2 regions of the Streptomyces sp. NPDC045701 genome follow, and region 1 is predicted to be linked to the other one. Evidence: predicted binding sites of a transcription regulator. Region 1 holds the regulator's gene; the other holds the start of a gene.
What was found. Region 1 encodes HspR, which represses chaperone genes until heat shock. Its sites were predicted from a motif close to TTGAGNNNNNNNNNCTCAA; they were not measured.

Region 1 (14,600 bases):
CTCGCCGTACAGCAGCTTGGAGGCGGTGTCGAAGTCGCCGTCGCGCTGGGCGCGCTCGGCCTGGCCACGCAGGTCGTCGAGCTGTTCCTTGAGCTCACCGACGCGGTTGAGGCCCTGCTTCTCCTTCTCCCAGCGGGCGGTCAGGCCCCGCAGCTCCTCCTCCTTGTCGGCGAGGTCGCGGCGCAGCTTCTCCAGGCGCTGCACGGAGGCGGGGTCGGACTCGTTCTTCAGCGCCAGCTCCTCCATGCGGAGGCGGTCGACGGCGCGCTGGAGCTCGTCGATCTCGACGGGCGAGGAGTCGATCTCCATCCGGAGCCGGGAGGCGGCCTCGTCGACGAGGTCGATGGCCTTGTCCGGCAGGAAGCGGGAGGTGATGTACCGGTCGGAGAGCGTGGCGGCGGCGACGAGCGCGGAGTCGGCGATCTGGACCTTGTGGTGCGCCTCGTAGCGGCCCTTGAGGCCGCGGAGGATCGCGATGGTGTCCTCGACGCTCGGCTCGGCGACCAGCACCTGCTGGAAGCGGCGCTCCAGGGCGGGGTCCTTCTCGACGCGCTCGCGGTACTCGTCGAGGGTCGTCGCGCCGACCATGCGCAGCTCGCCGCGGGCCAGCATGGGCTTGAGCATGTTGCCGGCGTCCATGGCGGAGTCGCCGCCGGCGCCCGCGCCGACGACCGTGTGCAGTTCGTCGATGAAGGTGATGATCTGGCCGTCGCTGTTCTTGATCTCGGACAGGACGGTCTTCAGCCGCTCCTCGAACTCGCCCCGGTACTTGGCGCCCGCGACCATGGCGCCGAGGTCGAGGGCGACCAGGCGCTTGTTCTTCAGGCTCTCGGGGACGTCACCCTTGACGATGCGCTGGGCGAGGCCCTCGACGACGGCGGTCTTGCCGACGCCGGGCTCGCCGATGAGCACCGGGTTGTTCTTGGTGCGGCGCGAGAGCACCTGCACCACGCGACGGATCTCCTGGTCCCGGCCGATGACCGGGTCGAGCTTGCCGTCACGGGCGGCGGCCGTGAAGTCCGTACCGAACTTCTCCAGCGCCTTGTACTGGCCCTCCGGGTCCGGTGTGGTCACGCGGCGCCCTCCCCTCGTCTTCTCGAACGCGTCCAGCAGCTTCCGCGCACCGGCGCCCTGCCGCTCCAGCACCTCTCCCGCCCGGCCGCCCTTGGCGGCGATGCCGATGAGCAGGTGCTCGGTCGACAGGTACTCGTCGCCCAGCTCCTCGGCGCGCCGCGAGGCGTCGGCGATGACGGCGAGCATCTCGCGGTTGGGCTGTGGCGGGGCGACGGTGGAGCCGGTGACGCTGGGCTGGGCGGCGAGCACCTGCTCGGCGCCGGAGCGCACCGCGGCCTGGTCGGCGTCGACGGCGGCGAGCAGGTCGACGATGTTCTCGTTGTCCCGGCCCGCGAGCAGCGCGAGCAGCAGGTGCGCGGGGGTCAGGTCCGGGTGTCCTTCGGACACGGCACGGCTGGTCGCGGCGTTCAGCGCATCCCGGCTCTTGTTGGTCAGCTCGGCGTCCACGGGCGGTGTCTCCTCCTCGGTACCACGGGGTCTGACGGCTTCAGACCGCTATGACTCGTCCAACGTACGTAAAGTTGAGTCTATTCCACTCAAGGTGGTTCGGGACACCGGCCGCCGGTAGGTTCGCGGACATGGCCATCGACCTCCGCGATCCCGGCGACTCGTATCTCGGCTTCTGGCGCGAGTACCACATGAGCACCTTGACCACGCCCCGCCCGGACGGAACGCCGCACGTCGTCGCGGTCGGCGTGACCTACGACCCCGAGGGCGGCGAGAAGGGCATCGCCCGGGTGATCACCAACAAGCACAGCCGCAAGGTCGCCAACGTGCTGGCCGCGGGCCCCGGGGGCGCGCGGGTGGCGGTGTGCCAGGTCGACAAGGGTCGCTGGGCCACCCTGGAGGGCGTCGCGACGATCCGCACGGAGCCGGAGGTCGTCGCGGACGCGGTGGAGCGGTACGCGGCCCGCTACGGACGTACGCCCGCGCCGAACCCGGACCGGGTGGTCATCGAGATCGCCCTGACCCGGGCGATGGGCCGCGCCTGAGCCCGGACCCCGGGGCGCCGGACCCGGCGGCGGACGTACGCGGACAGCACAGCGGCGCCACCGTGTTCAGGTCCACGATGGCGCCGCTGTGTGGGGGAAGCACCTGAGCGATCTACAACGACGGGGGAATCGCTCAGGCGCTGCGGGGGGTGGCGGTGGTGGTCTCCGGCTCGACCAGCTGGTGATCACGCTGGTCGAGGTTGACGAAAATCATGCCGTACCGGATGGCGCACCGGACGGGCTGCGGAGCTCCGCGGGGCCGCCGGAGGCATCGGTACGCTCGAATGTCCTCGTCTTCTCCGCGCGTGATGACGATCGGCTCCCCGAAGAGGGTGACCATCAACGAATCGCCACTGTGCGGCACAGCAGTGACGAGGTCGATGAAATGCCACCCGGACCGGTAAGCGGATGCCATCTCGCGCCGGAAGCGCGAGTCGTCGGGAACGTTCATGCGCCGGGAACGTGCCAGGCGGGGTCGGTGTCGGCCGGGCCCGACAGTGCGGGCGCGGCGTGCCAGCCCGGGTCCGGCGGCGTGGTCACAGCGGTCTTGGGAGCCGCATGCCAGGCCGGATCCTCGGCCACCCCCAGAACCCCTACCGCGCCGGCAGCGATGAACGCACTGGCAACCACTGCGCGTATGAGTCTCTTCGTCATCACCGAGCAACCTCACTTGAAGGCAACGTCTCTTTCCAACCCCCGCGGGTACGACGATTGCTCACTCTCCACGCTTCCACCACCTACGACAGGCATCATGTTCCTGAGATGCAGGAGCCTGGGGGTGTACAGATGAGCGCGAAATGGGACAAGCAGGGGCACCCCCATTCCCACACAGAGTTGTGCGAGGCGGGTTCCGAGCTCTACGCCAACGCCTTGCGCAGCGGACGAATACCCCGGTCAGAGGCGGATGAGGTGCCCTGCCTCCTCGACCTGGCCCTGCTCCACCCCGACCCGGACGACGCCCAGTGGCTGCGCCCCGTCCCGCCCTCCTCGGCGCTGGCCCAGCTGCTCCAGCCCATCGAGCGCGAGATCCTGGAGCGTAGACGTCTCACGGTCGAACTGTCCGACGCGTTCGAGCCATTCATGGCGATCAGCGCGCAGAACGCCCCCACCACGCACGCCATCACCGTGCTCGAGGGGCTCAACCGCATCAACGCCACGCTGGACCGCGTGATCTCCGGCTGCGAGAAGGAACTGCTCACCGTGCAGCCGGGCGGCGGACGCCCCGCCCAGGCCCTGAGCGAGGCGCTGCGCCGGGTGAAGCCCCTGCTCGGCCGGGGCGTGCGGATGCGCACGCTCTACCAGCACACCGCGCGGCACACCGAGTTGACGCTGACGTACCTCGACCACGTGGGCCCCGAGGTGCAGGTGCGCACCCTGGAGCAGATCATCGACCGGCTGATCATCGTCGACCGCGAGGTGGCCTTCGTCCCGGCGCGCAGCGACCGCCAGGTCGCCCTGGAGCTGCGCCACCCGGGTCTGGTCGCCTACCTGGCCGGGGTCTTCGACCAGTTCTGGCAACTGGCCGTACCCATCAACGAGCAGATCCCCTACGACCTGAAGTCGGACGGCATCAGCGGCGTCCAGCGCTCCATCGCCAAGCTCCTCGTCGAGGGCCACGTCGACGAGGCGATCGCCCGCCGCCTCGGCATGAACGTCCGGACCTGCCGCGCCCACATCGCCAAGCTCGCCGCCGTCCTCGGCAGCGGGAGCCGCGCGCAACTGGGGTACCTGATCGCCCGGTCCGGCATCCTGGAGCAGGACCACTGACCGCGCGCGACCACGCCCCGCCAGGCAAGATCGGCAAGACGCCCCCTACGGCCGGTCCTCCGGCTTCCAGGGCGTGACCTCCAGCGTCCCGGTGTTGCCGAGGTCCAGCGGCCCGCCGTCGGCCGGGGCCACCGTCTGGGCGGCCGAGCCGGGGCCGGGGGTCACCCGCAGATAGGTGCCGTTCGTCGCCACGACGTCGGTACGGGTCACCGTGTTGCGCCACACCACCGACGCGCGCGCCTGCCCGCCGGGTGCCAGGACGAACGTGGACGGCCTGGCGGAGCTGTCGACGCTCGACCCGCGCCGGACGGTGACGTCCAGCTTCTCGCGGCGCTCATCGAGCAGCTCCACGGCCGGGTACCCACTCACCTCGAACGGCTTCGTGCCGCAGTTGCGCAGGGTCAGTCCCAGCGCCCGCAGGCCCATCGCCGCCTCGGTCGTCCCCGTCCCGACCCGCACCCCGGAGGCCGGACAGTCCGGCTCGGCCGTCCGGGGCGGCTCGGGGGCCGTCCGGGGCGGCTCGGGGGCCGTCCGGGGCGGCGGGCCCGGCAGCGACGGCCCGGAGGGCGGCGGGGGCGTGGCCGGGCGCGCGGTGATCCGTTCCGGCAGGGGCGCGTCGCCCGTCTCGTCGTCGCAGCCCGCCCCGAGGGCGGCCAGCGCCACCAGGGCCGCGCCGGCGCTCAGCCGGCCGCTCAGGGTCCCCCGTTTCGTACGCACGCCCGGATCATCGCACGCGCGGCCGACCGCCAGAGCCCGACCGGAGAACCCGGCCGGAGCACTCCGACGGGAGATCCCCGGCCCGGAAGACCGGCACCGCCGCGGCGCCCGGAACGCCGGACGGCCCCTTCCGCCGCTGCGGAAGGGGCCGTCCCCGAAACGTCAGGTGTGCTCGCCGCGCCTGGGCGGCCGCCACACCACCAGGGCGCTCGCCTGCTGCACGTCCTGGTAGGGGACCAGGTCGCGGCGGTACGAGGCGTGCACCTGGGCCTCGCGCTGCCGCATCGCCGCCGCCGCGCCCTCGACCGCCGCCGACAGCTCCGCGACCCGGGACTGGAGGGCGGCGACCTGGTTCTCCAGCTCGATGATCCGCTTGATCCCCGCGAGGTTGATGCCCTCGTCCTGCGACAGCTGCTGCACCTGTCGCAGCAGTTCGATGTCACGTGCCGAGTAGCGCCGGCCCCGCCCGGCCGTACGGTCCGGCGAGACCAGGCCCAGCCGGTCGTACTGGCGCAGGGTCTGCGGGTGCAGTCCGCTGAGCTGGGCCGCCACCGAGATGACGTACACCGGTGTCTCGTCGGTCAGCTCGTACGGATTGCGACGGCGTCCGTCCATCTCAAGCCCCCTTCGCGGCCTGGAACAGCTCGGCCCGCGGGTCCTCACCCGCCATGGCCTCCCGGTACGTCTCAAGCGCCTCGCGCGCCTTGTCGCCCAGGTCCTTGGGCACGGCCACCTCGACGGTGACCAGCAGGTCCCCGCGCGTGCCGTCCTTGCGGACCGCCCCCTTGCCCCGGGCGCGCATGGTCCGGCCGTTGGGCGTACCGGCCGGGATCTTCAGCGTGACCGCGGGCCCGCCGAGAGTGGGCACCCTGATCTCGCCGCCGAGCGCCGCCTCGTCGAACGTGACGGGCACCGTGACGGTCAGGTTGTCGCCCTTGCGGCCGAAGACCGGGTGGGCGCCGACGTGCACCACCACGTACAGGTCGCCGGCCGGGCCGCCCCGCTCGCCGGGCGCCCCCTTGCCGCGCAGCCGGATGCGCTGCCCGTCGGAGACGCCCGCGGGGATGCGGACCTGCATGGTGCGGGACGACTTGGCGCGCCCGCTGCCGTGGCAGACGTCGCACGGGTCCTGGGCGATGAGCCCGCGGCCCTTGCAGTCCACGCACGGGTCGGTCAGCGAGAAGGAGCCGCTGCCGCCGCGCGAGACCTGGCCGGTGCCGACGCAGGTCGGGCAGACGCGCGGCGTGCCGTTCTTGTCGCCGGTGCCCGAACAGGCCTTGCAGGGCTGCTGGCTGGACATCCGCAGCGGGACCGTGGCCCCGTCCACCGCCTCGGTGAAGCTGAGCGTCACCTCGGACTCGATGTCCTGGCCGCGGCGCGGCTGGGTGCGTGTGCCGGCGCCGCCCCGGTTGAACAGGCCGCCGAACACGTCCCCGAGGCCACCGCCGAAGCCGCCGGCCCCGCCGGCTCCACCGGCACCGCCCTGGGCGCCGCCGAAGAGGTCGCCCAGGTCGAAGTTGAACGTTCCGCCGGCGCCGGCGCCCGGACCGGCGCGGAAGCCGCCGTTGCCGAACAGGGCGCGGGCGTCGTCGTACTCCTTGCGCTTCTTGGGGTCGCCGAGGATGTCGTTCGCCTCGGAGATCTCCTTGAAGCGCGCCTCCGCGCCCGCGTCACCCTTGTTGGCGTCCGGGTGGAACTCGCGGGCGAGCTTCCGGTACGCCTTCTTGATCTCGGCCTCGGTGGCGTCCTTGGGGACGCCGAGAACCTTGTAGTAGTCCTTCTCCACGAAGTCCTTCGTGCTCATCGACGTCCCTCCTTCCGATCACCGGTCAACGCGTCAGCCCTCCTCGGGGCCACCGCTCTCCTCGTCGGCCGCCTTCGGCTCCTCCTTGGGCGCCTGGGCCGCCGGGGCGGCGCCGGGCTGGGGCTCGGCCACCGCGACACGGGCGGGCCTGATGGTCCGCTCGCCGATGCGGTACCCCGGCTGCAGGATCGCGACACAGGTCGTCTCGGTGACGTCCGGTGCGTACGAGTGCATCAGCGCCTCGTGGATCGTCGGGTCGAAGGGCTCGCCCTCCTTGCCGAACTGCTGCAGGCCCATCTTGGCGGCGACCGTCTCCAGCGATTCGGCCACCGACTTGAAGCCGCCCACCAGCTCGCCGTGTTCACGGGCGCGGCCGATGTCGTCGAGCACCGGCAGGAGCTCGGTCAGGAGGTTCGCCACGGCGATCTCCTTGACCGTGACCCGGTCGCGCTCGACCCGGCGGCGGTAGTTCTGGTACTCGGCCTGGAGCCGCTGGAGGTCCGCGGTGCGCTCGCCGAGCGCGGTGCGGGCCTGGTCCAGCTGGGCCGTCAGGCCGGCGACGGTTGCGGTCGCGTCCCCTGCCGGGGCCGCCGGGCCCTCCTCCGCGGCGTTCGCGGAAGGAGTGGCGCCGGCGGGCTCGGCGGCGTCGTCAGGCGCGGCGCCGGAGGGGACGTCGGGCTTCTCCTCGAAGCCCGGGGTCTCCTCCGTCATGCGGCCCCCTTCGGCTTCTCGTCGTCGACGATCTCGGCGTCGACGACGTCGTCGTCAGCGGCGGCGCCCTGGGCGGCACCCGGGGCCTCACCGGCACCGGCGGCGCCACCCGCGGCCTGGGCGTCCGCGTACATGGCCTGCCCGAGCTTCTGGGAGACCGCCGCGACCTTCTCGGTGGCGGTGCGGATCTCCGCGGTGTCCTCGCCCTTCAGCTTCTCCTTGAGCTCGGCCACCGCCGTCTCGACCTCGGTCTTGACGTCGCCCGGGACCTTGTCCTCGTTGTCCTTGAGGAACTTCTCCGTCTGGTAGACGAGCTGCTCGCCCTGGTTGCGGGTCTCGGCGGCCTCGCGGCGCTTGTGGTCCTCCTCCGCGTACCGCTCGGCCTCCTCACGCATCCGGTCGACCTCGTCCTTCGGCAGCGAGGAGCCGCCGGTGACGGTCATCTTCTGCTCCTTGCCCGTGCCCAGGTCCTTCGCGGTCACGTGCATGATGCCGTTGGCGTCGATGTCGAAGGAGACCTCGATCTGCGGGACGCCGCGCGGGGCCGGCGGGAGGCCGGTCAGCTCGAACATGCCGAGCTTCTTGTTGTACGCCGCGATCTCGCGCTCGCCCTGGTACACCTGGATCTGCACCGACGGCTGGTTGTCCTCGGCCGTCGTGAAGATCTCGGAGCGCTTGGTCGGGATCGTGGTGTTGCGCTCGATCAGCTTGGTCATGATGCCGCCCTTGGTCTCGATGCCGAGGGACAGCGGGGTCACGTCGAGGAGCAGGACGTCCTTGACCTCACCCTTGAGGACACCGGCCTGGAGCGAGGCGCCGATGGCGACGACCTCGTCCGGGTTCACACCCTTGTTGGCCTCCTTGCCGCCGGTCAGCTCCTTGACGAGCTCGGCGACGGCCGGCATGCGGGTGGAGCCACCGACGAGGACCACGTGGTCGATCTCGGAGAGGGCGATGCCCGCGTCCTTGATGACGTTGTGGAACGGCGTCTTGCAGCGCTCCAGCAGGTCCGCGGTCAGCTGCTGGAACTGGGCGCGCGTGAGCTTCTCGTCCAGGTGCAGCGGGCCCTCGGCGGACGCCGTGATGTAGGGCAGGTTGATCGAGGTCTCGGTGGACGAGGACAGCTCGATCTTGGCCTTCTCGGCGGCCTCGCGGAGGCGCTGGAGGGCCATCTTGTCCTTGGACAGGTCCACGCCGTGACCGGAGTGGAACTGCTTCACCAGGTAGTCGACGACGCGCTGGTCCCAGTCGTCACCACCGAGGTGGTTGTCACCGTTGGTGGCCTTCACCTCGACGACGCCGTCGCCGATCTCCAGCAGCGAGACGTCGAAGGTGCCGCCACCGAGGTCGAAGACCAGGATGGTCTGGTCGTCCTTGTCGAGGCCGTACGCGAGGGCGGCGGCCGTCGGCTCGTTGACGATGCGCAGGACGTTGAGGCCCGCGATCTCACCGGCCTCCTTGGTCGCCTGACGCTCGGAGTCGTTGAAGTACGCCGGGACGGTGATCACCGCGTCGGTGACCTTCTCGCCCAGGTAGGCCTCGGCGTCACGCTTCAGCTTCTGCAGGATGAAGGCGCTGATCTGCTGCGGGTTGAAGTTCTTCCCGTCGAGCTCGATCTTCCAGTCCGTGCCCATGTGGCGCTTGACGGACCGGATGGTCCTGTCGACGTTCGTGACCGCCTGACGCTTGGCCACCTCGCCGACGAGCACCTCGCCGTTCTTGGCGAAGGCGACGACGGACGGCGTGGTCCTGGCGCCCTCGGCGTTGGTGATGACGGTGGGCTCGCCGCCTTCCAGAACGCTGACGACGGAGTTAGTCGTGCCCAGGTCGATGCCGACCGCACGTGCCATTTTCGATTCCTCCAACTGACTTGAGTGGAACAGGCTCAAGGATGCACGACCCGAGGAGCAGAGTCAACAGAGTTGAGCCGACCGCACTCAACTTCACTGGACGAACCCATGGCAGAGCGACCGCCCGGGCGACTCACCAGCGACCGCACGAGCGACCTCCGAGCGACCGCACGACCCGCCGCATACCCCGAACCACTACCACCTCACACACAACCGTGCGATCGTGCAAACAACGAAACAAAAGCCGCATTTATCGCAAAGTCGTCAGGTGTGTGTCCCATGCGCCCCTCCCCCCACCCCAAGCGCATCCTCGATCTGGCCCTCGGCTCCGCCCTGCTCGCCCTCGCCGCCCCCCTGCTCCTCGCGGCCGTCGTCGCGACCGCGCTGAGACGGCCGCCCGGGGGCGTCTTCGCGACCGCGACGAGAACCGGGCTGGGCGGCCGGCCCTTCACCCTGCGCTACCTGCCCGTCCGCCGCTTCCGCCTGGACGCGCTCTCCCGCCTGCCCCATGTCCTGCGGGGCGAGATGTCGCTGGTCGGCCCGGCACCCCTGCCGCCCGACCACCCCGCCGCCGCGGCTCCCTGGCGCCACCGCGTCAGACCGGGGCTGACCGGCCTGGCGCAGGTCCGGCGCGCCTCCGCGCTGCCGTGGGACGAGCCGCTGCTGCTCGACCAGCACTACGTGGAGCACGAGTGGATCGGGCTCGACCTCGCGCTGCTGCTGCGCACCCTGCGCACATTGCGGACCGTGCCCGGTCAGGCTCACCTGAGCGACGCAGATCACCGCCTGCGCGGCTACAGTGCGGCGGAATAAGTGGGTACGCTCAGCACGGACTGAATAAGTTACCGCTTAGTAGTAGTGCCTAAGCCCTCCCACCCTCGCAGGCCCGAGGAGCCTCCATGCAACTCGCCGCGATCATTGTGTCGCTGACCCTGACCGTGGTCGGCGTTGCGCTGCTCGCCCGCGCCATCGGCCAGTTCGTCCGCTACTTCAAGCTGGGCCAGCCGGTCCCCGCCGGCACCCGGACCGACAACCCCTACCAGCGCAGCGTCACCCTGGTGAAGGAGTTCCTCGGTCACACGCGGATGAACCGGTGGGGCATCGTCGGCATCGCCCACTGGTTCGTGGCGGTCGGCTTCCTGACGCTGCCGCCGACGATCGTCACCGCCTACGGCCAGCTGTTCCAGGCCGACTGGACGCTGCCGGTGATCGGCGGCTTCCTGCCGTACGAGCTCTACATCGAGTTCATCGGCGCGATGACCACCCTCGGCATCGCCACGCTGATCGTCATCCGGCTGCTGAACCTGCCCTCGCGGCCCGGCCGCAAGTCCCGGTTCGCCGGCTCGAAGATGGGCCAGGCGTACTTCGTCGAGTACGTCATCCTCGTCATCGGCCTCGCGATCTACGTCCTGCGCGGCCTCGAGGGCGCCCTGCACCACGTCGACCACTACGAGGCCGCGTACTTCGCCTCGTACCCGCTGGTCCTGGCCCTCAAGGGCCTGAGCGTGGGCGCGCTGCAGAACCTGGTCTACCTCTTCGCCATGATCAAGCTGAGCACCACCATGATCTGGATGATCACGGTCTCGCTCAACACCAACATGGGTGTGGCGTGGCACCGCTTCCTGGCGTTCCCGAACATCTGGTTCAAGCGCGAGGCCGACGGCTCGACCGCCCTCGGCGCGCTCCGGCCGATGACGTCCGGCGGCAAGGAGATCGACTTCGAGGACCCGGGTGAGGACGACGTCTACGGCGTCTCCCAGGTCGAGCACTTCTCCTGGAAGGGCATCCTCGACTTCTCCACCTGCACCGAGTGCGGCCGCTGCCAGTCGCAGTGCCCCGCCTGGAACACCGGCAAGCCGCTCTCCCCGAAGCTGCTGATCATGTCGCTGCGCGACCACGCGCACGCCAAGGCGCCGTACCTGCTCGCCGGCGGCGGCAAGACCATGGAGGGCGACGAGAAGGCCTCCGAGGAGGCCCTGAAGGACGTCCCCGCCTCCGCCCTCGCCGAGGCCGAGCGCCCGCTGATCGGCACGCTGGAGGAGAACGGCGTCATCGACCCCGACGTGCTGTGGTCCTGCACCACCTGCGGCGCGTGCGTGGAGCAGTGCCCGGTCGACATCGAGCACGTCGACCACATCGTCGACATGCGCCGCTACCAGGTGATGATCGAGTCCGCGTTCCCGTCCGAGGCGGGCACGATGCTCAAGAACCTGGAGAAGAAGGGCAACCCCTGGGGGCTGGCCAAGAAGCAGCGCGTGGAGTGGACCAAGGAGGTCGACTTCGAGGTCCCGATCGTGGGCAAGGACGTCGAGGACCTCTCCGAGGTCGACTACCTGTACTGGGTCGGTTGCGCGGGCGCCCTGGAGGACCGGGCCAAGAAGACCACCAAGGCCTTCGCGGAGCTGCTGCACATGGCGGGCGTCAAGTTCGCGATCATGGGCGGCGACGAGAAGTGCACCGGTGACTCCGCCCGCCGCCTGGGCAACGAGCCGCTGTTCCAGCAGCTCGGCCAGGAGAACGTCGCGATGCTGAACATGGCGTTCGGCGAGGACGACGACGAGCCTTCGACGAAGAAGCCCAAGGCCGCGAAGAAGATCGTCGCGACCTGTCCGCACTGCTTCAACACGATCGCGAACGAGTACCCGCAGCTGGGCGGCGAGTTCGAGGTCATCCACCACACGCAGCTGCTCCAGCACCTCATCGACGAGGGCAGGCTGACCCCGGTGACGCCGGTCGACGGCCTGATCACGTACCACGACCCGTGCTACCTGGGCCGGCACAACAAGGTCTACACGCCGCCGCGCGAGATCATGTCGGCCGTCCCCGGCCTGCGCCAGCAGGAGATGCACCGCCACAAGGAGCGGGGCTTCTGCTGCGGCGCCGGTGGCGCGCGGATGTGGATGGAGGAGCGGATCGGCAAGCGCATCAACACCGAGCGCGTCGACGAGGCGCTGTCCCTCAACCCGGACATCGTCTCCACCGCCTGCCCCTTCTGCCTCGTGATGCTCACGGACTCCGTGAACGGCAAGAAGAACGACGGCAAGGCCAAGGAGAGCCTCCAGGTCGTGGACGTGGCCCAGCTGCTGCTGGAGTCCGTCAAGACGCCCGCGGAGCCCTCCGCGACGGAGGAGACGGACAACGAGCCGGAGCCGGTGAAGTAGTCCGTCGTAGTCCGACCCAGTCCGATCCGGCTCGGTCGTACGAGAACGGCGCAAGCGGCCGGACCCGCCCCGAGGGGGTGGGTCCGGCCGTTTCGACTCACCGCGCGGGAGAGCCGGGGGCGGTCGCCGCCGCGGTGCGGCGTGGTGGCCGTCGCGTCGCGGGCACGACCGCGCCCACGAAGCCCCGTACCGCCCATGTGACCTACGCCTCAGCGCGGTAGCGGGCGACGATGAACAACCGCATACGCGACCAAATCGGTCATGATTCCACGATTCCGACCCTTAGGGGATGTCACAGCTCGGCAGCAAAGGAGCCCCTCGCTCCCGGCCCCGTCCACCGGACACGGCGCGACCGGGTACGTTCGGTGGCGTGGCTGGATTCAGGATCGGACGCGGCCGGGACAACCGCACCCCGCGACAACAGCAGCAGGCGCCCTACGGCGGTGCGGCGGCGCCGCCCCCGTACGCGGGGCCGCAGCAGCAGTGGCACCAGGGGCAGCAGGGGCAGCACTACGGACAGCCCCACGGGCAGCCCCAGGGGCAGCAGCCGTACGGCGAGCCGGAGTACTTCGGCGACCCCTACGCGCAGGGGCACGCCGCTCCCCCGCACGACCCGTACGCGGCGAACAACCCGGGCCACACCCGGGCGTTCAGCATCCACGACGAGGCGTACGCCGCCGGACCCGACGCGTACGGCGACGGCGCCACCTACCAGGCCGGCGCCCCCGCCGCCCAGGCGGGCCCGCGCCTGCACTGGAAGCAGCTGCTCAGCGGCATCGTGATGCGCCCCGGCCCGACGTTCTGGCAGATGCGCGACCACGCCGTGTGGGGCCCGGCGCTGGTGGTCACCTTCCTCTACGGCCTGCTCGCCCTCTTCGGGTTCGACCAGGCCCGCGAGGAGACGATCAACGCCACCCTCTCCACGGCCATCCCCTCCGTCCTCATCACCGGCGTCATGTTCGTCGTCGGTGGCGCGATCCTCGGCGCGGTCACACACACCCTGGCGCGTCAGCTCGGCGGCGACGGCTCCTGGCAGCCGACGATCGGCCTCTCGATGCTGATCATGTCGATGACCGACGCGCCCCGCCTGATCTTCGCCCTCTTCCTGGGCGGCGAGAACACCCTCGTACAGGTCATCGGCTGGCTGTCCTGGCTGGCGGCCGGGGCGCTGTTCACGTCGATGGTCAGCAAGTCGCACGACCTGCACTGGCCGAAGGCCCTGGGCGCGTCGGCGATCCAGCTGGTGGCCCTGCTGTCGCTGATCAAGCTGGGCACCCTCTGACGGTCGCCCGGACACGCGGAAGGGCCCCCACGGCGCACGTGGGGGCCCTTCTCCGTACTCCCTGGCCGCGCACTCCGTACCCACCCCGGCCGCGGCACCGTCGCGGCGTGGGTCAGGCGTCCAGCACCTGCCCCGAGCGCTGCACCACGGGCTTCTCGACGCTCCACGGGAAGTTGATCCACTCGTCGGTGCGCTTCCAGACGTACTCGCACTTCACCAGCGACTGCGACTTCTCGTAGATCACCGCGCTGCGCACCTCGGCGACCGTGCCGAGGCAGAAGTCGTGCACCAGCTTCAGCGTCTTGCCGGTGTCGGCGACGTCGTCGGCGATCAGCACCTTCTTGTCGCTGAAGTCGATCGCGTTGGGCACCGGCGCGAGCATGACCGGCATCTCCAGCGTGGTGCCCACACCGGTGTAGAACTCGACGTTCACCAGGTGGATGTTCTTGCAGTCCAGCGCGTACGCCAGCCCGCCGGCCACGAACACCCCGCCACGGGCGATGCTCAGCACGATGTCGGGTTCGTAGCCGTCGTCGGCGATGGTCTGCGCGAGCTCGCGGATGGCGGTGCCGAACTTCTCGTAGGTCAGGTTCTCCCGTACGTCACTCATTGCTCACACCTGCGTCCGATGGAAGTTCTGGAAGGACCGCGAGGCGGTCGGCCCCCGCTGTCCCTGGTACCGCGATCCGTACTTCTCAGACCCGTACGGGTACTCGGCCGGCGAGCTGAGCCGGAACATGCACAGCTGCCCGATCTTCATGCCCGGCCAGAGCTTGATCGGCAGCGTGGCGAGGTTCGACAGTTCGAGCGTCACGTGCCCGGAGAAGCCCGGGTCGATGAACCCGGCGGTCGAGTGCGTCACCAGACCGAGCCGGCCGAGGGAGCTCTTGCCCTCCAGACGCGAGGCGAGGTCGTCGGGGAGGCTGATCACCTCGTACGTCGAGGCCAGCACGAACTCGCCCGGGTGCAGGATGAACGCCTCGTCACCCTCCGGCTCGACCAGCCGCGTCAGGTCCGCCTGCTCGACCGCGGGGTCGATGTGCGGGTAGCGGTGGTTCTCGAACACCCGGAAGTAGCGGTCCAGCCGCACGTCGATGCTCGAGGGCTGCACCATGGAGTCGTCGTACGGGTCGATGCGGACCCGCCCGGCGTCGATCTCGGCCCGGATGTCCTTGTCTGAGAGAAGCACGCCCCGAGGATACGCAGAGCGCGCGGGCCCGCCCCAATCGGACAGCCTCCGCG
Region 2 (14,600 bases), on a different contig from region 1:
GGCCTCGCCGTGGATCTCGTCGATCTGCCGGTCGACGCGGGCGCGGTGGGCGGCGTCGACGCCGGTGGCGCCCTTGCCGGGAGCCGTGCCGGTGTCCTGGGCGTCGCCGCCGGAGGTGTCGCCGGTGCCGGTGCCGTCGTCCCCGGCGCCCGTGTTCCCGGTGCCGTCGTCCCCGGCGCCCTTGCCGGCGCCTCGTCCGGCGGCGACGTACGCGGTGACCTGGTCGCGCTCGTCCGCGAGGGAGTGCGCGAGGGTGACCGCCTGCCGGTTGAGTTCGGCGAGGGTCACGAGCCGCTGGGAGTCGTTGAGGTCGCCGGAGGCGGTGAGGACGGCCGGGGCGCCCGCCGCTATGACGGTGATGCCGACCAGCGCGACGCCGGCGACCAGCCGGCTGCGTACGCGTACGCGGCGGCCGCCCGGTGCCTGGGGGTCGCCGGGAGTCTCACTGCGCTTCTGCACCGGTGCTCACATTCTCGAACTCGTCCGCCCATGAAGCAGAGGTGACGACCGGTCACGCATGCGAACAGCCCCCCGACCCCTGGTACGGCCTCGACCATCCCAGCGCCGTTGTTGAAGGGGACACACGTCGGCCACTCCGCCACCCGAACGAGTGAACAGCACTCCCGAGTTGGCGAACAACTCCCCCGGCCATATGCCCCGGGGACGTACGGGCGGGCGGGTTGAAAGATCTACACGGGCTTTGGCAGGATGCCCGCCCGCACCTTCCCGGGGGGTCGGCCTCCGGCGATTACCCGCGCCGTGACCTGCCGGTACAGTCCGATTTCGGCCCGCTGCGGGCGATGTGAAGAAGTCATGCAGACTGGGCCCATGCAGAGCGAGATCTCCTCCGTCCCGGGCTCGCCGGAACGCGCCAACGAGGACTGGGCATCCGTGGTGGTTCCCGCCTCCGGCCAGGGCGGCGCGCTGGTGGTGCTCGACGGGGTGACGCCCCCGATCGACGACGACGGTTGTGTGCACTCGGTGCCCTGGTTCACCGCGGCACTCGGCGGCGCGCTGACCGAACTGTCCGGTTCCCGCCCGGACCTGACACTGGCCGGGATCCTGTCGGAGGCGATCCGGCGCACCGCGCTCGCCCACCGCGAGACGTGTGACCTTTCTCACGTACGCACACCTCAGGCAACCGTGGTGATGGCCCGCTGGGACGCGGCGTACGTCGAGTACCTGGTGCTGTCCGATTCGGTGCTGCTGCTCCGGTCTCCGGAGGGGGCGGTACGGGCGGTGCTGGACGACCGGCTCGACCGGCTGCCGCCCGGTTCGCTGGCGTCCCACGCGATCACGGACGCCACCGTGCGGAACAAGGAGGGCGGCTTCTTCACGGCGGCGGCCGACCCGTCGGTGGCGGCCCGCGCGGTCACGGGCCGGGTGCCCGCGGCCGAGGTGCGGGCGCTGGTGGCGATGACGGACGGCGCGACGCGCTGGACGGAGGTGTTCGGGATGGGCGACTGGGCGGACTGCTTCGCGGTGGTGGCCAAGGAGGGCCCGCGCGGCCTGATCGCCCGGGTGCGGGAACTGGAGGCGTCGCCCTCGTACGCGTACCGCTGGAAGCGGCACGACGACGCGACGGTGGTGCACGTCGAGTTCTAGATGTACTGGCCCGCGAATTGTGCACGCCGGTCGACACACCTAGCGCGGGTCGGGCCCCGGTGGCCGCCCCGGGCCGTGGTCGTCGCCGCCGGCGTTGAGCTGGTGCAGCAGCCGGGCCAGCTCGGCGATCTCGGCCCGGTCCCAGCCGGCGAGCTTGCGCACGTAGCGGGCGCGGCGGGCGTCGCGCACCCGGCGGAAGCGGCCGCGGCCCTCGTCGGTGAGGCGTACGAGGGAGGCACGGCCGTCGGCGGGGTCGGGGTCGCGGGCGACGAGCCCGAGGTCCTCCAGAGCGCGCAGCTGGCGGCTCATGGTGGCCTTGCCCACGCCGAAGTACGCGGCGAGCGCGGTGGCGCGCTGGGTGCCTGCCTCCTCCAGGCGGACGAGCAGGCCGTAGGCGGCGGGTTCGAGCTCCGGGTGGACCTCGCGGGCCATCTCGCCGGACGAGGCGCGGGCGCGTCGCAGGAAGACGGCCAACTCGCGTTCCAGGGCGAGGAATTCCTGGTCCACACCGTGCTCCCCGCCGGATGCGGCGTCGTTCCCCGTACGGCTTCCCTGCACGTCAGTACCCCTCGCGCGCTTTCCCCGGCTTGAAAGTTGTTCCCGGCGGCGGCCATCGCCGCAGCTCGTCCAGTATTTCGCAGGCGTAGACCAACGGCGGCATCGCGACCCTCTTCCGCGGCCCGGTTCTACGTGCGTAGCGTCGTACTCACCCCCCACTCTGGCATGTCCACGCCAGGACATGCCGCGCTTCCCGGCACCACCCCCACCGAGGCCTTTCGGAGGCACGCCATGCCCGTGCACAGATCCGGAACGACCCGCTCGACCACGGCCGTACTCGTCACCGCCCTCGCCCTGCTCCTCGCCCTCGCCGGCGGGGCCGCCGCGTCCGCCAACGGCGGGCCCGCCCGGGGCACCGCCCACATGGGCATGGGCGTCCCCGCCCACGACGGCGTCGGCGGCCTGCCGCCCGACAGCCGCGCCGCCCAGACCGAGGGCGTGGACGTCTCCAGCCACCAGGGCAACGTCGACTGGCCCGCCCTGTGGAACAACGGCGTGCGCTGGGCCTACGTCAAGGCCACCGAGGGCACGTACTACACCAACCCGTACTTCGCGCAGCAGTACAACGGCTCCTACAACGTGGGCATGATCCGGGGCGCGTACCACTTCGCCACCCCGGACACCACCACGGGCGCCGCCCAGGCGGACTTCCTGGTCGCCAACGGCGGCGGCTGGTCGCGTGACGGCAGGACGCTGCCGGGCGCGCTGGACATCGAGTGGAACCCGTACGGCGCCGCCTGCTACGGCAAGAGCCAGTCCGCCATGGTCACCTGGATCCGCGACTTCCTGAACCGCTACAAGTACCGCACCGGCCGCGACGCGGTGATCTACACCGCCACCAGTTGGTGGAAGCAGTGCACCGGCAACTACGGCGGCTTCGGCGCGACCAGCCCGCTGTGGGTGGCCCGCTACGACACGACGGTCGGGGAGCTGCCGGCCGGCTGGGCGTACCACACCATGTGGCAGTACACCTCCACGGGCCCGATCGTCGGCGACCACAACAGGTTCAACGGCGCCTACGACCGTCTCCAGGCCCTCGCCTACGGCTGACCCCGCCGGAAACCCCCCGGCGCGCGGGCGCCGGGGGGCTCGGGGGAGGGCGGGCTCAGCCGCAGCGGCCGGCCGGCCGGGTGCGGGTGACGAGGTTCGTCCAGCCGGTGGTGCCGTCGATCCACACCACCTGGGTGCCGGACACCGCCGCCGGGGACAGCTGCTCGCCGCGGTTGCAGGAGACGCGCTCCTTGCGGGTGCCGTCGGTCGTCAGCTGCCAGTTCTTCGGCAGGGTCTCGTTGCGGTACGCGGTGTCCGGCAGCAGCGCGTTGACCGTGACCGCCGTCTCCGAGACCGTCAGGTCGGTGGCGATCAGGGCGCCGGGTTTGCCCTCGCCGCTGATGTCGTAGGTGCCGGTGCCGTCGAGGTTCGCGCGGCGGATGCCCGTCCGGCCGTCGTCGGCGGCGTTCGCGTCGGTCAGCCAGAAGACGTTGCTGCCGTTGAGGCCGGTCTGCCCCACGGTCTGCGGCTCGTCCAGCGGCTCGGTCAGGGTCTTCCGCCCGGTCCGCAGGTCGAGGAGCTCCACCCCGAGCCGGTACTCGCCGCGCTCCGGGTAGAGCTTGACGTACGCGATCCTGCCGTGCGCGACGGACGGCAGCCCGGTCAGGACGTCGTCGCCGCCACCGTCCACGTACGTGGGCTCGCGGTCGCCCGGGCGCAGATGGACGACGTGCCGGGTGAACAGGCCGAGCGTCTCGAAGACCGTGACGCCGTTGTCCACCCGCAGTCCGGCGACGTCCGTGGTCGTGGACGAGTACAGCTTTCTGACCGGGCCGCCCGCGATCGGCCGGGACAGTACGTCCACGCTCGCAGCGCCGTACGCCGCCCAGACGACGGTCTTCCCGTCCGTGGCCGGGTGGACGTGGTAGCGACCGTCGTTGGGGCTGATGAGCCTCGGGGCGCCGGTGCCGTCCGCGCGGCCGGCGTAGACGGAGTACGGCTCGGTGCCGTCGTCGTTGGACTTGGCGGCCGTCCACCAGCCGCCGCCCGCCTGCACACCGGTACCGGCGACGTTCAGCTTCCCGAAGAGCTCGTCGGAGTCGACGCCCAGTGCCTCCTCCCAGCCCGTGACGATGCCGTGGGCGTTGAAGGACCGGGTGGCCGCGTTCAGCCGCTGCCCGCCGACGCCCAGGTCCCTCGCCGCCGCGAGGACGGCGTTGCGGCCGTCGGTGAAGCCGTCCAGCGGGGTCATGTACTCGGTCAGCGCCTTGTACACGATCCGGTCGGCCAGTTCGGCGCCCAGGTCCCGGCGCAGGTCCCACAGCGCGCCGGAGAAGATCGTCGAGTTGAGGTGCACCCCGCCGTTGTCGGTGCCGAAGGTGGTGCCGAGGAAGTTTTTGGACGTGGTGGCGCCGTCGTCGAGGTCGCGGAACGCGCAGTCGCGGGGCGCCTTGGTGCGGCACAGGTCCTCGCCGATGAGGCCCGCGTCCGGGTGGTCCATCGGCGTGCCGGACACCGTGACGTCGATGGCGTTGCCGAAGTAGTCGGCCACGGCCTCGTTGAGGGCGCCGGACTGGCCCGCGTACACGAGGTTCGCGGTGTTCTCGACGACGCCGTGGGTCATCTCGTGCCCGACCACGTCGAGGTCGGCCGACAGCGGCCGGTAGTCGGCGTCACCGGAGCCGTACACCATCTTGGTGCCGTCCCAGAAGGCGTTGACGTACGGCAGTCCCATCTCCGTCACGCCCACCAGGCTGTTCACCGCCGACCCGCGTCCGTCGAGGCCGTCCCTTGCGTGGTGCTTCTTGTAGTAGTCGTAGACCTGCCCGGCCGCCCAGTGCGCGTCGACGGCGCCCGCGTCGGTGGCGTCCTCGCCGAACTCCGCGCTGGGCGAGCCGAACTCCTTCAGGTCGGCCGGCCAGCCGCCGAGCACCTCGAAGACGTCCCTGTCGCGCGCGTCCCAGGTGGTGAGGGCGGCCCCGCTGCCGTCCGCCATCCGCGCGCGGTCGGCCATCACGTACCGGTCGTCCCCGGCCTTGCTCACGTCGAGGTCCACCGTGGCGCCGCTCAGCAGCCTGCCCCGGCCGACGGCCCCGGTGCCCGGACCGGCCGGGGTGTCCGCCTTCCTCGCGGCCGTCCCCGCCGGGGACCCCGGCGGCGTGACGGACTTGATGCCGCTGTACTGGAGGACCGGGAACCCGGCCCGGGCGTCGACGTACACGTGCTGGAGCACCGGCGCCCCGGTCACCGGGTGGGTGCCGCGCACCGTCACGTGGTACGTCAGCACGCCCTCCCCGCGCGGGACGACGACCAGCCCCCCGGCGGTGCCGCTCAACCGCTGCCGGCGCTCCCCGGCACGTCGCGCGTCGGTGAGCGCCAGCCGGTGGCCGCCGAGCCGCTGTTCGGTCGCGGCGACCGCGCGGCGCACCGCCACGTCCCCGGCCACGGCCGGCTCCACCCCGGTCGTCAGGCCCGTGAAGTACTTGCCCGACGTGCCGGTGACGACCCGCTCGCCGCCCTCGTGCTCCATCCGGACCACGTACTGCCCGCCGAGGACGGGCACGCCCCGGTGCTTCTGCTGGAGCCGTACGGTCTCCTCCGCGCCGCGCTTCAGCGTCTGCACGGGGGCGAGATCGCGCCGCGGTTCGGCGATCTTGTAGCGGCTCTCCTTGGCGGCGAGGTGGTCGCGCGCCGCGTCCGCCGGCCTCGCCTTCGCGTCCACCGCCTCGTGGAGGCCGTCGACGAGGGCGGGGGTCGCGGTCCGCGCCCCCGGGATGACGTCGGCCGGCGGTCCGGCGGCCGGCGGGGTCGCCGCCGAGGCCGGAACCGCGGTGATCAGGAGCCCGGCGACGGCGAGCAGGGCCGCTGCCCCGGCCCCCGCCCGTATGCCGGATGTCCCCGAATGCGTGCGGGGCGTGCTGGGTTCGCGCACGGTCCGTATCCCTCCCACGTGCTGGTCGGCCGTTCAGGTGGTCATGGCCATGCAATCCGGGGGCCGCCAACGGGGCAACGGTCACGGAGGGTTGAGAAGTGGACACGCACACTTGTGTGGCCTGTGAAGACGGAGTGAGAATCCGACGCATGATCCAGGGAGAACTGACCACTCTCGGCCTGGGCAGGACCGAGGAGCGTGCCTACGAGGCGCTGCTGGCGGAACAGGCGGACGGGGCGGACGAGTTGGCGCGGCTGCTCGACCTGCCGCGCGAGCGTCTGGACGCCGCGCTCGACCGGCTCGTCGAGCACGGTTTCGCCCGGCCGCCCGATCCTGCCGACCAGGGTGACGCGCTGCCGCACCCGGCCGCGCCCGCCGCCGCCATCCGCACGCTGATCCACCGCCGTCAGGCGGAACTGCACCTGAAGTCGGCCGAGCTGGCCCGGTTGCGCATGGCCGCGGACCGGTTCGCGGGGGACGCCGGCGCCCGGGGCGGGGAGCGGGGGCGCGTCGACGTGGTGACGGGGCGGCGGGCCATCGCCGAGCGGGCCGCGCGGCTGCTGGACGGCGCGGAACGGGAGGTCGTCGTCCTCGACCGGCCGCCGTTCACCGCGCTGGACGTCGAGTCGCTGCTGGCCCGGGGGGTGCGGGTGCGGGCGGTGCTCGACCGGTCGGGGCTCGCCGACCCGGGGCGGCTACGGGCCCTGACCGGCCTGGTGGGGCGCGGACTGCGGGTGCGGGTGGCCCCTGGTGTGCCGGCGAAGCTGGTCGGGGTGGACCGGCGCGTCACGCTGCTGCCGCCGACGGAGGCCGCCGGTCCGCGGGCGGCGGCGCTGGTGGTCGGCGACGGGCTGCTGTGCGGGGTCCTGCTGCCGCTGTTCGAGGCGGTGTGGGAGCGGGCCGAGCCGCTGTGCGCGGAGGAGCGGGACGGGCCGGGCGGGGCGCAGCGGGAACTGCTGGTGCTGCTGGCGGCGGGGCTGAAGGACGAGGCGATCGCACGGCGCCTGGGCGTCCATGTGCACACGGCGCGGCGGCGGATCAGCCGGCTGCTGGAGTCGCTGGACGCCCGGACGCGGTTCCAGGCGGGGGCGCGGGCGTCGTCGCGGGGCTGGCTGGATGGCTGAGCGGTGGGCCGGTGGGCCGGTGGGAAAGGATGGGCCGTATGCGCTGGAGAAGGCCGTTGCCGTGGATCGTCGCCGTCGTGACCACCGCCACCGCGTGCGGGGGGCCGACCCTTTCGGCCCCACGCCCGGACACGACGGCCGGGGTCGCGGCGGGGGGTGCGGCCGGGGGTGCGGCGAGCGCCCGGCCGGCGCCGCAGCGTTCGGCGGTGCCCTCCGCCGGACTGCGGTCGGTGGGGGTGCTGCTCGACGAGGACGGCCACTGGTGCACGGCGAGCGTGGTGGACAGCCCGAAGGGCGACGTCGTCGCGACCGCCGCGCACTGCGTGTTCGCGGACGGCTCGGCGAGCTCCGGCTTCTCGTTCGCACCCGGGTACCGGGGCGGCGGCGCGAACCCGACCCCGTACGGCACGTGGAAGGTCCGTACGGTGCAGGTCGCCGACGCGTGGAAGGCCGCCGGTGACGAGGCGGACGCCCACGACTACGCCTTCCTGACCCTGGAAGCGGACGGCCGCGGGCGCCAGGTCCAGCAGGTGGTGGGCGCGGCCCGGCCGGACTGGGCGTCGGCTCCCGAGCGGCGCGTGACGGTGGTCGGGTACCCGAACAAGGACCGCAACCCGTCCGACGGGCCGATCTCCTGCACCACCGACACCCGGAAGGACCCGGATCTGGCCGGCTCCCTGCTGATGGAGTGCGACGGCTTCTTCGACGGCACGAGCGGCAGCCCGTGGCTGGCCGACGGCCGGCTGATCGGCGTGCTGAGCGGCGGCGACACGGACGAGGAGTCGACGGCCGTCCTCTTCGACGCGAGGAGCCGCGCCCTGTACGACCGCGCGCTCAGGGCCTCCGGCGCGTAGGCCGCCGCCGGACCCGGACCCGGGAGCGTCCCGCCCCGGCGGCAGGCCCCGCCGGGGACGGGCCACGGGTGGGGTCCGTCCCCGGGGCGGGGCCTTCGGGATCAGGCCGCCAGCGGCACCTTTGTGGTCGCCGGGGCGAGAGCGAGGTCCAGGACCTGGCGGACGTCGGTGACCGGGTGGACCTCCAGCTTGTCGAGGATCTCGGCCGGGACGTCGTCCAGGTCCGCCTCGTTCCGCTTCGGGATGATCACGGTGGTGATGCCCGCCCGGTGCGCGGCCAGCAGCTTCTGCTTGACGCCGCCGATCGGCAGCACGCGCCCGGTGAGGGAAACCTCGCCGGTCATCGCCACGTCCGTACGGACCAGGCGGCCGGACAGCAGCGAGGCGAGCGCGGTGGTCATGGTGATGCCCGCGCTGGGCCCGTCCTTGGGCACCGCTCCGGCCGGGAAGTGGATGTGCACGCCCCGGTCCTTCAGGCCGGTGACGGGCAGCTCCAGCTCGGCGCCGTGCGAGCGCAGGAAGCTGAGGGCGATCCGCGCCGACTCCTTCATCACGTCACCTAGCTGACCGGTCAGCGTGAGCCCCGCCGCACCCGTCTCCGGGTCGGCCAGCGACGCCTCGACGAACAGCACGTCGCCGCCCGCGCCGGTGACGGCGAGTCCGGTGGCGACACCGGGCACCGAGGTGCGGCGCTCCGCCGGGTCCTGGGCGGACTCGGGCACGTGGTGCGGCCGCCCGAGCAGCTCCCGCAGGTCGCCCCCGCCGAGGGTGACGGGCAGCTCCCGGTCGCCCAGCTCGCTCTGGGCGGCCACCTTGCGCAGCAGCCGCGCGATCGACCGCTCCAGGTTCCGGACGCCCGCCTCGCGGGTGTACTCGCCCGCGAGCCTGCGCAGCGCCGACTCGTCCAGCGTCACCTCGCCGCTCTCCAGGCCCGCCCGCTCCAGCTGGCGCGGCACCAGGTGGTCGCGGGCGATGACGACCTTCTCGTCCTCGGTGTAGCCGTCGAGGCGGACCAGCTCCATGCGGTCGAGCAGGGCCTCGGGAATGGCCTCCAGAACGTTGGCGGTGGCGAGGAAGACCACGTCGGACAGGTCGAGTTCGACCTCCAGGTAGTGGTCGCGGAAGGTGTGGTTCTGCGCCGGGTCGAGGACCTCCAGCAGCGCGGCCGCCGGGTCGCCCCGGAAGTCGGAGCCGACCTTGTCGATCTCGTCGAGCAGCACGACCGGGTTCATGGAGCCGGCCTCCTTGATCGCCCGCACGATCCGGCCCGGCAGGGCGCCCACGTAGGTGCGCCGGTGGCCGCGGATCTCCGCCTCGTCGCGTACGCCGCCGAGGGCGACCCGCACGAACTTGCGACCCATCGCGTGCGCGACCGACTCGCCGAGCGAGGTCTTGCCGACGCCGGGGGGCCCGACCAGCGCGAGCACCGCGCCGCCGCGCCGCCCGCCCACCACCCCGAGGCCGCGGTCGGCGCGCCGCTTGCGCACCGCGAGGTACTCGGTGATGCGCTCCTTCACGTCCTCCAGGCCGGCGTGCTCGGCGTCGAGGACCTCCTTGGCGCCCTTGATGTCGTAACTGTCCTCGGTGCGCTCGTTCCACGGCATCTCCAGGACCGTGTCGAGCCAGGTGCGGATCCAGGCGGTCTCCGGGTTCTGGTCGCTGGACCGCTCCAGCTTGTCGACCTCCTTGAGCGCGGCTTCGCGTGCCTTCACGGGAAGGTCGGCGGCCTCGACGCGGGCCCGGTAGTCGTCGGACTCCTCGCCGTCCTTCTCGCCGTTGAGCTCGCGCAGCTCCTTGCGTACGGCTTCGAGCTGCCGGCGCAGCAGGAACTCGCGCTGCTGCTTGTCGACGCCCTCCTGGACGTCCTTGGCGATGGACTCGGCGACGTCCTGCTCGGCGAGGTGCTCGCGCAGTTGCTCGGTGGCGAGCCTCAGGCGGGCGGCGGGGTCCTCGGTCTCCAGGAGCTCCACCTTCTGGGCGACGGTCAGGAAGGGCGAGTATCCGGCGTTGTCGGCGAGGGCGGAGACGCCGTCGATCTGCTGCACCCGGTCCACGACCTGCCAGGCGCCGCGCTTCTTGAGCCAGCTGGTGGCCAGCGCCTTGTACTCCTTGACGAGGTCGGCGAGCTGGCCGGGCAGCGGGTCGGGCACCGTCTCCTCGACGGTGGTGCCCTCGACCCACAGCGCGGCGCCCGGACCGGTCGTACCGGCGCCGATCTTCACCCGGCCGCGGCCGCGGATGAGGGCGCCGGGGTCGCCGTCGGAGAGCCGCCCGACCTGCTCCACGGTGCCGAGGACGCCGATGCCCGCGTACGTCCCGTCGATGCGCGGCACCAGCAGGACCTTCGGCTTTCCGCCCTGGGTCCCGGAGGACCGGACGGCCGCCTGGGCGGCCTCCACAGCGGCGCGCACCTCGGTGTCGGACAGGTCCAGCGGCACCACCATCCCGGGCAGCACGACCTCGTCGTCGAGCGGCAGCACGGGCAGGGTGAGCGGTGTGGACGTCGAAGCCATGATCTCCCCTTCGGCAGTCAAGTTGAGCTGTACACACTCAATGCTTGTGACAGCCGGGGTGTTCCCCGCCCCTGTTCGCTCTGAGCGATCACTCCTTCGCGCCGGGGAGGGGCACAGTGGGCGGGTGCTGAACGACGACGGAACCCTCGCCCGCGAAGGCTCGCTCGACCGCGTCTCCGAGGAGTTCGCCCCGGTGGTGGCCACCGCGCGGGTGCGGATCGGGGAGACCTTCGGCCCCGCACGACTCCACAGCGCCTACCTGTACGGCAGCATTCCGCGCGGCACCGCCAGGGCGGGTGTCTCCGACCTCGACCTGCTGGTGGTCCTGCGCGAGGAACCGGCGGACGCCGACCGGGCGGCGGTCGCGGAGCTGGAGGCCGAACTGGACGGCGCCTTCCCGCAGATCGACGGCGTCGGGGCCCTGCTGGTCGGCGCCGGTACGGCGCTGAGCGAGCCGGAGCGGTACGACCTGGGATTCCTCGTCGCCTGCCTGTGCACTCCCCTGCTGGGCGAGGACCTCGCCGGGCGGCTGCCGGACTACCGGCCCACCTCGCTGCTGGCCCGCGAGACCAACGGCGACCTGGATCTGCTTCTGCCGCGCTGGCGGCGCCGGCTGGCAGAAGCCCCGACGGGCCGGGAACGCGTCCTACTGGGCCGGCGGGTGGGGCGGCGTCTGGTGCGTACCGGCTTCACGCTGGTGATGCCGCGCTGGGGCGACTGGACGAGCGATCTGGACGAGATGGCGGAGGCGTTCGCCGGGTACTACCCGCGGCGGGCGGAGCTGATGCGGACGGCCGTGGCGGTGGGACGCCACCCCGAGGGCGCCGACGCGGCGGCGCTGGGCCCGCTCGTGGACGACCTGGGGCCATGGCTGGCCGCCGAGTACCGGTCGGTGCACGGCGTGAAGGCGCCACGCCCCTGAACCGGCGGCACGCCTCGGCCCGGGGGCGGCGGCCGCACAGGGCGGGCGCCGCAGCCCCGGACCGAACGGGCCCACCGGGGCCGGGCCTACTCGAAGAAGCGGTTCTCGCAGGTCATGGGCACGGCGTCGGCGGCGTCCGCGAAGAAGGTGTCGTGAGTGCCGCCGCCGCAGCTCTCCACCCGGTCGCCGCCCTCGCCGTCCCGGACGTTGATGGTGTCGTTCGCCGCGCCGGTCCGCACCAGGTCCCGGCCGTTTCCGGCGTCGATCGTGCTGGCCTCGGCCACATCGACCCGTACGACGTCGTCGCCGTCGCGGACCATGGCCCGCACGCGCGTGACGGCGGCCAGGGAACCGCAGACGGCGGTCGTGCCGTCGGTGCCCGCCCGCCGGCACCCCGGGCCCACCTTCAGGCCCGAGGCGTCACGGACCACCAGCTCGCGGGCCGCGTTGGCGGTGAAGCCGACCCGGTTCTCCACACCGCCGCGCGCGTTGAGCGTCACGGTGCCGCTGTAGCGGGTGACCGTGGCGCCCGCCGCGGCGGAGCCGGCCGGCGTCGCGCCGGCGAGCGGGAGGGCGAGTCCCGCGACCAGGGCCGGGACGGCCAGCCGCCTCAGGGTGCTGCTCGGAATTCTCATGCTGTGTTCTGTCTCCTTGTGTGCGCTGCGATCCACGCCGGGCGCCGTACGGCGACCTCGGCGACAGTGAAACAAGGAGTGCCCAACTACGCACCTTTTGTCAGCATTTGACGGACAGAAACCCTCTGGCGTCACACACCCGTCCACGATGTAATGGCCCTATGGACTCTTCAGCCATTACATCCGCCTGGGTCCGGGGTTGGGCCGTCTCCCGTGGCACCCCGCCTCCCGTCGAGGAGCCGTGGGGCCACCGCATCGACGTCGGCCTGCCGCACCACGTGTTCCGGCACGTCCTGCCCCGGCCCGACGAGGTGTCCGTGCGCAAGCTCTGCGAGGACATCACGGTCCCGGGCGCCTGGCTCAAGGTGCTGGCCGAGCCGGAGGACGTGACCCACTGGATCACGCCCGGCTGGACCGTGCCGGACGACCCCGGCTTCATGATGTTCACCGCGCTCCGCGCCACCGCCGCCCCCGCGCTCCCGGAGGGGTACGCGAGGGAGGTCGCCGGCGCCGACGGGGTCGTCCGCGTCCGGATTCTGGCCCCCGACGGGACGCTCGCCGCCCGCGGGCAGATCGCGGCGACCGGCGCCACGGCGGTGGTGGACCAGGTCGAGACGCACCCGGCCCACCGGCGGCGGGGCCTCGGCCGCGTCGTGATGCGGACACTGGAGGCGGTCGGCGCCGAGGCGGGCGCCACCACGGGCATCCTCGGCGCGACCACCCGGGGCAGGGCGCTCTACACGGCGCTGGGGTGGCGGTACCAAGGACCGCTGACCGGGATCGTCCGGTCCTGAGGAGCGTCCGCGAGGCGCCGGCCCCGGCCCCGCGACGCCCGGCGGGCGGACGCCGCTGAGTACCCGGACGCTCTAGGAGCCCCACCGGACCCGGCGCAGCAGCGGCCAGAAACCGACGCCGATCAGCAGCGCGAGCGGGTGGCCCCAGTTGGTGAGCGGATCCTCGAACGCCACCAGGTCCTGGAGCAGCATCACCGACACCCAGACCAGCACCATGCCGCGCGCCACCGGGGCGAGCAGCCCCGCCAGCGCCCCGACGGACGCCAGCAGCCCGAAGCTGATGCCGTAGTCCAGCCGGTGCAGCGACGTGTCCGGCAGGTGCCCGGCCAGTACGGACAGCCCCACCGGGACCTCCGTGGCGAGCGTCGCCACCACGTGCCCCACCAGGAACACGGCCGCCGTCCGCCACGCGCCGATGCGGCGTTCCAGCGCCGTGAGGACGAGGACGAACCCGACCGCGCAGGCCGAGAACAGGCCGCCCGCCACCCACAGCGCGCTGGCGACCAGCACCAGCAGCGGCGTCCGGAAGAGGTGGGCGACGTCGGTGCTGGAGGCGTGCAGCAGACCGGCGACGGTGCCGGGGTCGCCGTACTCGGCGAACAGCGACGTGGCCACCAAAAGCAGGGTGTAGCCGAAGGTGAAAGGTGTGCCGGCCGGTGTGGGCAGCAACCGCCCCGCACGCCTCAGCCGGCCGGGGGCGCGGGTCGCCGCGGTGCTCGCGCGCACGGTCGCGACGGCGGCGGGGGCCGCCTCAGGGGCCGTTCGCGGGCCGGGAACGACCCGCAGCGACTCGACGCCGCCATCCGTCCCACGCGTCCGGAGCTGGAGCACCGTCCCGCCCCTTCCTCACCGACGAACCACACGCACAACGCCCCCGGGTCACCTCTTGCCCCGGCCGGCGCGATCATGTGCGCCCCCGTCCATGACATGGATCACACCCCCCCGGTCCGCGCCCTCCCGCCCGCCGGGAGGTGCCGGACCCGGGCCGGAGCCGTCGTGCCGGTCCCCGGCGGGGTGCTCCCGGCCGCCGTGGCGGAAGCCGGCCAACGGCCGCCGCCCGCCCCGCGCCCCTCGCTACGCTGAGGATCATGGCTGCGACGACTCCCGTGACCACGCCCCTCACCACCCCCACGACCGCACCCGCACCCGAGACGCTCGACCGCCGCGAGGGTCCGTACGGCGAGGTGGTGCTGCGCCGGCGCGGGGAGGACTTCGAGATCATCGCCAACGGCACCTTCCTGATGGACACCTCCGACGGCCGGTCCGAGCGGCTGCTGGTCGAGGCCGCCCTGCGGGCGCTCGGGGCCCGCCCGCACCCCGCCGTCCTCGTCGGGGGGCTCGGCGTCGGGTTCTCGCTCGCGCACGCGGCCGCCGAGCCCGCCTGGGGCCGCATCGCGGTCGTGGAGCGCGAGGAGGCGATCATCGACTGGCACCGCCGGGGGCCGCTCGCCCGGATCTCCGGCGAGGCCCTCGCCGACCCCCGAACGGTGCTGGTCCGGGCGGACCTGGTCGAGTACGTCCGCAGCTCCCCCGACACCTTCGACGCCCTCTGCCTGGACATCGACAACGGCCCCGGCTGGACCGTCACGGAGGACAACGACGGCCTCTACTCGCCCGCCGGTCTGGCGGCCTGCGCGGCCCGGCTGAACCCCGGCGGAGTGCTCGCCGTCTGG

Region 2: a site for HspR is predicted at 10,599-10,617, ahead of lon (endopeptidase La). Genes of this name have one in related genera too.

The regions. Positions count from the first base shown of each region.
Region 1 covers NZ_JBWKJV010000003.1:88,665-103,264, forward strand. Annotated here, with positions in the region: gene clpB (ATP-dependent chaperone ClpB) at 1-1,521, opposite strand, end outside; gene AC07DW_RS04535 (pyridoxamine 5'-phosphate oxidase family protein) at 1,653-2,066, shown strand; gene AC07DW_RS04540 (Rieske (2Fe-2S) protein) at 2,200-2,517, opposite strand; gene AC07DW_RS04545 (helix-turn-helix transcriptional regulator) at 2,853-3,833, shown strand; gene AC07DW_RS04550 (DUF4232 domain-containing protein) at 3,879-4,550, opposite strand; gene AC07DW_RS04555 (heat shock protein transcriptional repressor HspR) at 4,713-5,165, opposite strand; gene dnaJ (molecular chaperone DnaJ) at 5,167-6,354, opposite strand; gene grpE (nucleotide exchange factor GrpE) at 6,388-7,065, opposite strand; gene dnaK (molecular chaperone DnaK) at 7,062-8,915, opposite strand; gene AC07DW_RS04575 (sugar transferase) at 9,195-9,728, shown strand; gene AC07DW_RS04580 ((Fe-S)-binding protein) at 9,815-12,076, shown strand; gene AC07DW_RS04585 (Yip1 family protein) at 12,447-13,358, shown strand; gene AC07DW_RS04590 (phosphoribosyltransferase) at 13,471-13,968, opposite strand; gene dcd (dCTP deaminase) at 13,972-14,547, opposite strand.
Region 2 covers NZ_JBWKJV010000009.1:120,275-134,874, reverse strand. Annotated here, with positions in the region: gene AC07DW_RS13635 (sensor histidine kinase) at 1-459, opposite strand, end outside; gene AC07DW_RS13630 (hypothetical protein) at 829-1,605, shown strand; gene AC07DW_RS13625 (MarR family winged helix-turn-helix transcriptional regulator) at 1,645-2,163, opposite strand; gene AC07DW_RS13620 (lysozyme) at 2,395-3,213, shown strand; gene AC07DW_RS13615 (M4 family metallopeptidase) at 3,269-6,085, opposite strand; gene AC07DW_RS13610 (helix-turn-helix domain-containing protein) at 6,235-7,209, shown strand; gene AC07DW_RS13605 (trypsin-like serine peptidase) at 7,248-8,063, shown strand; gene lon (endopeptidase La) at 8,165-10,576, opposite strand; gene AC07DW_RS13595 (nucleotidyltransferase domain-containing protein) at 10,701-11,498, shown strand; gene AC07DW_RS13590 (hypothetical protein) at 11,585-12,133, opposite strand; gene AC07DW_RS13585 (GNAT family N-acetyltransferase) at 12,295-12,927, shown strand; gene AC07DW_RS13580 (rhomboid-like protein) at 13,000-13,653, opposite strand; gene AC07DW_RS13575 (spermidine synthase family protein) at 14,016-14,600, shown strand, end outside.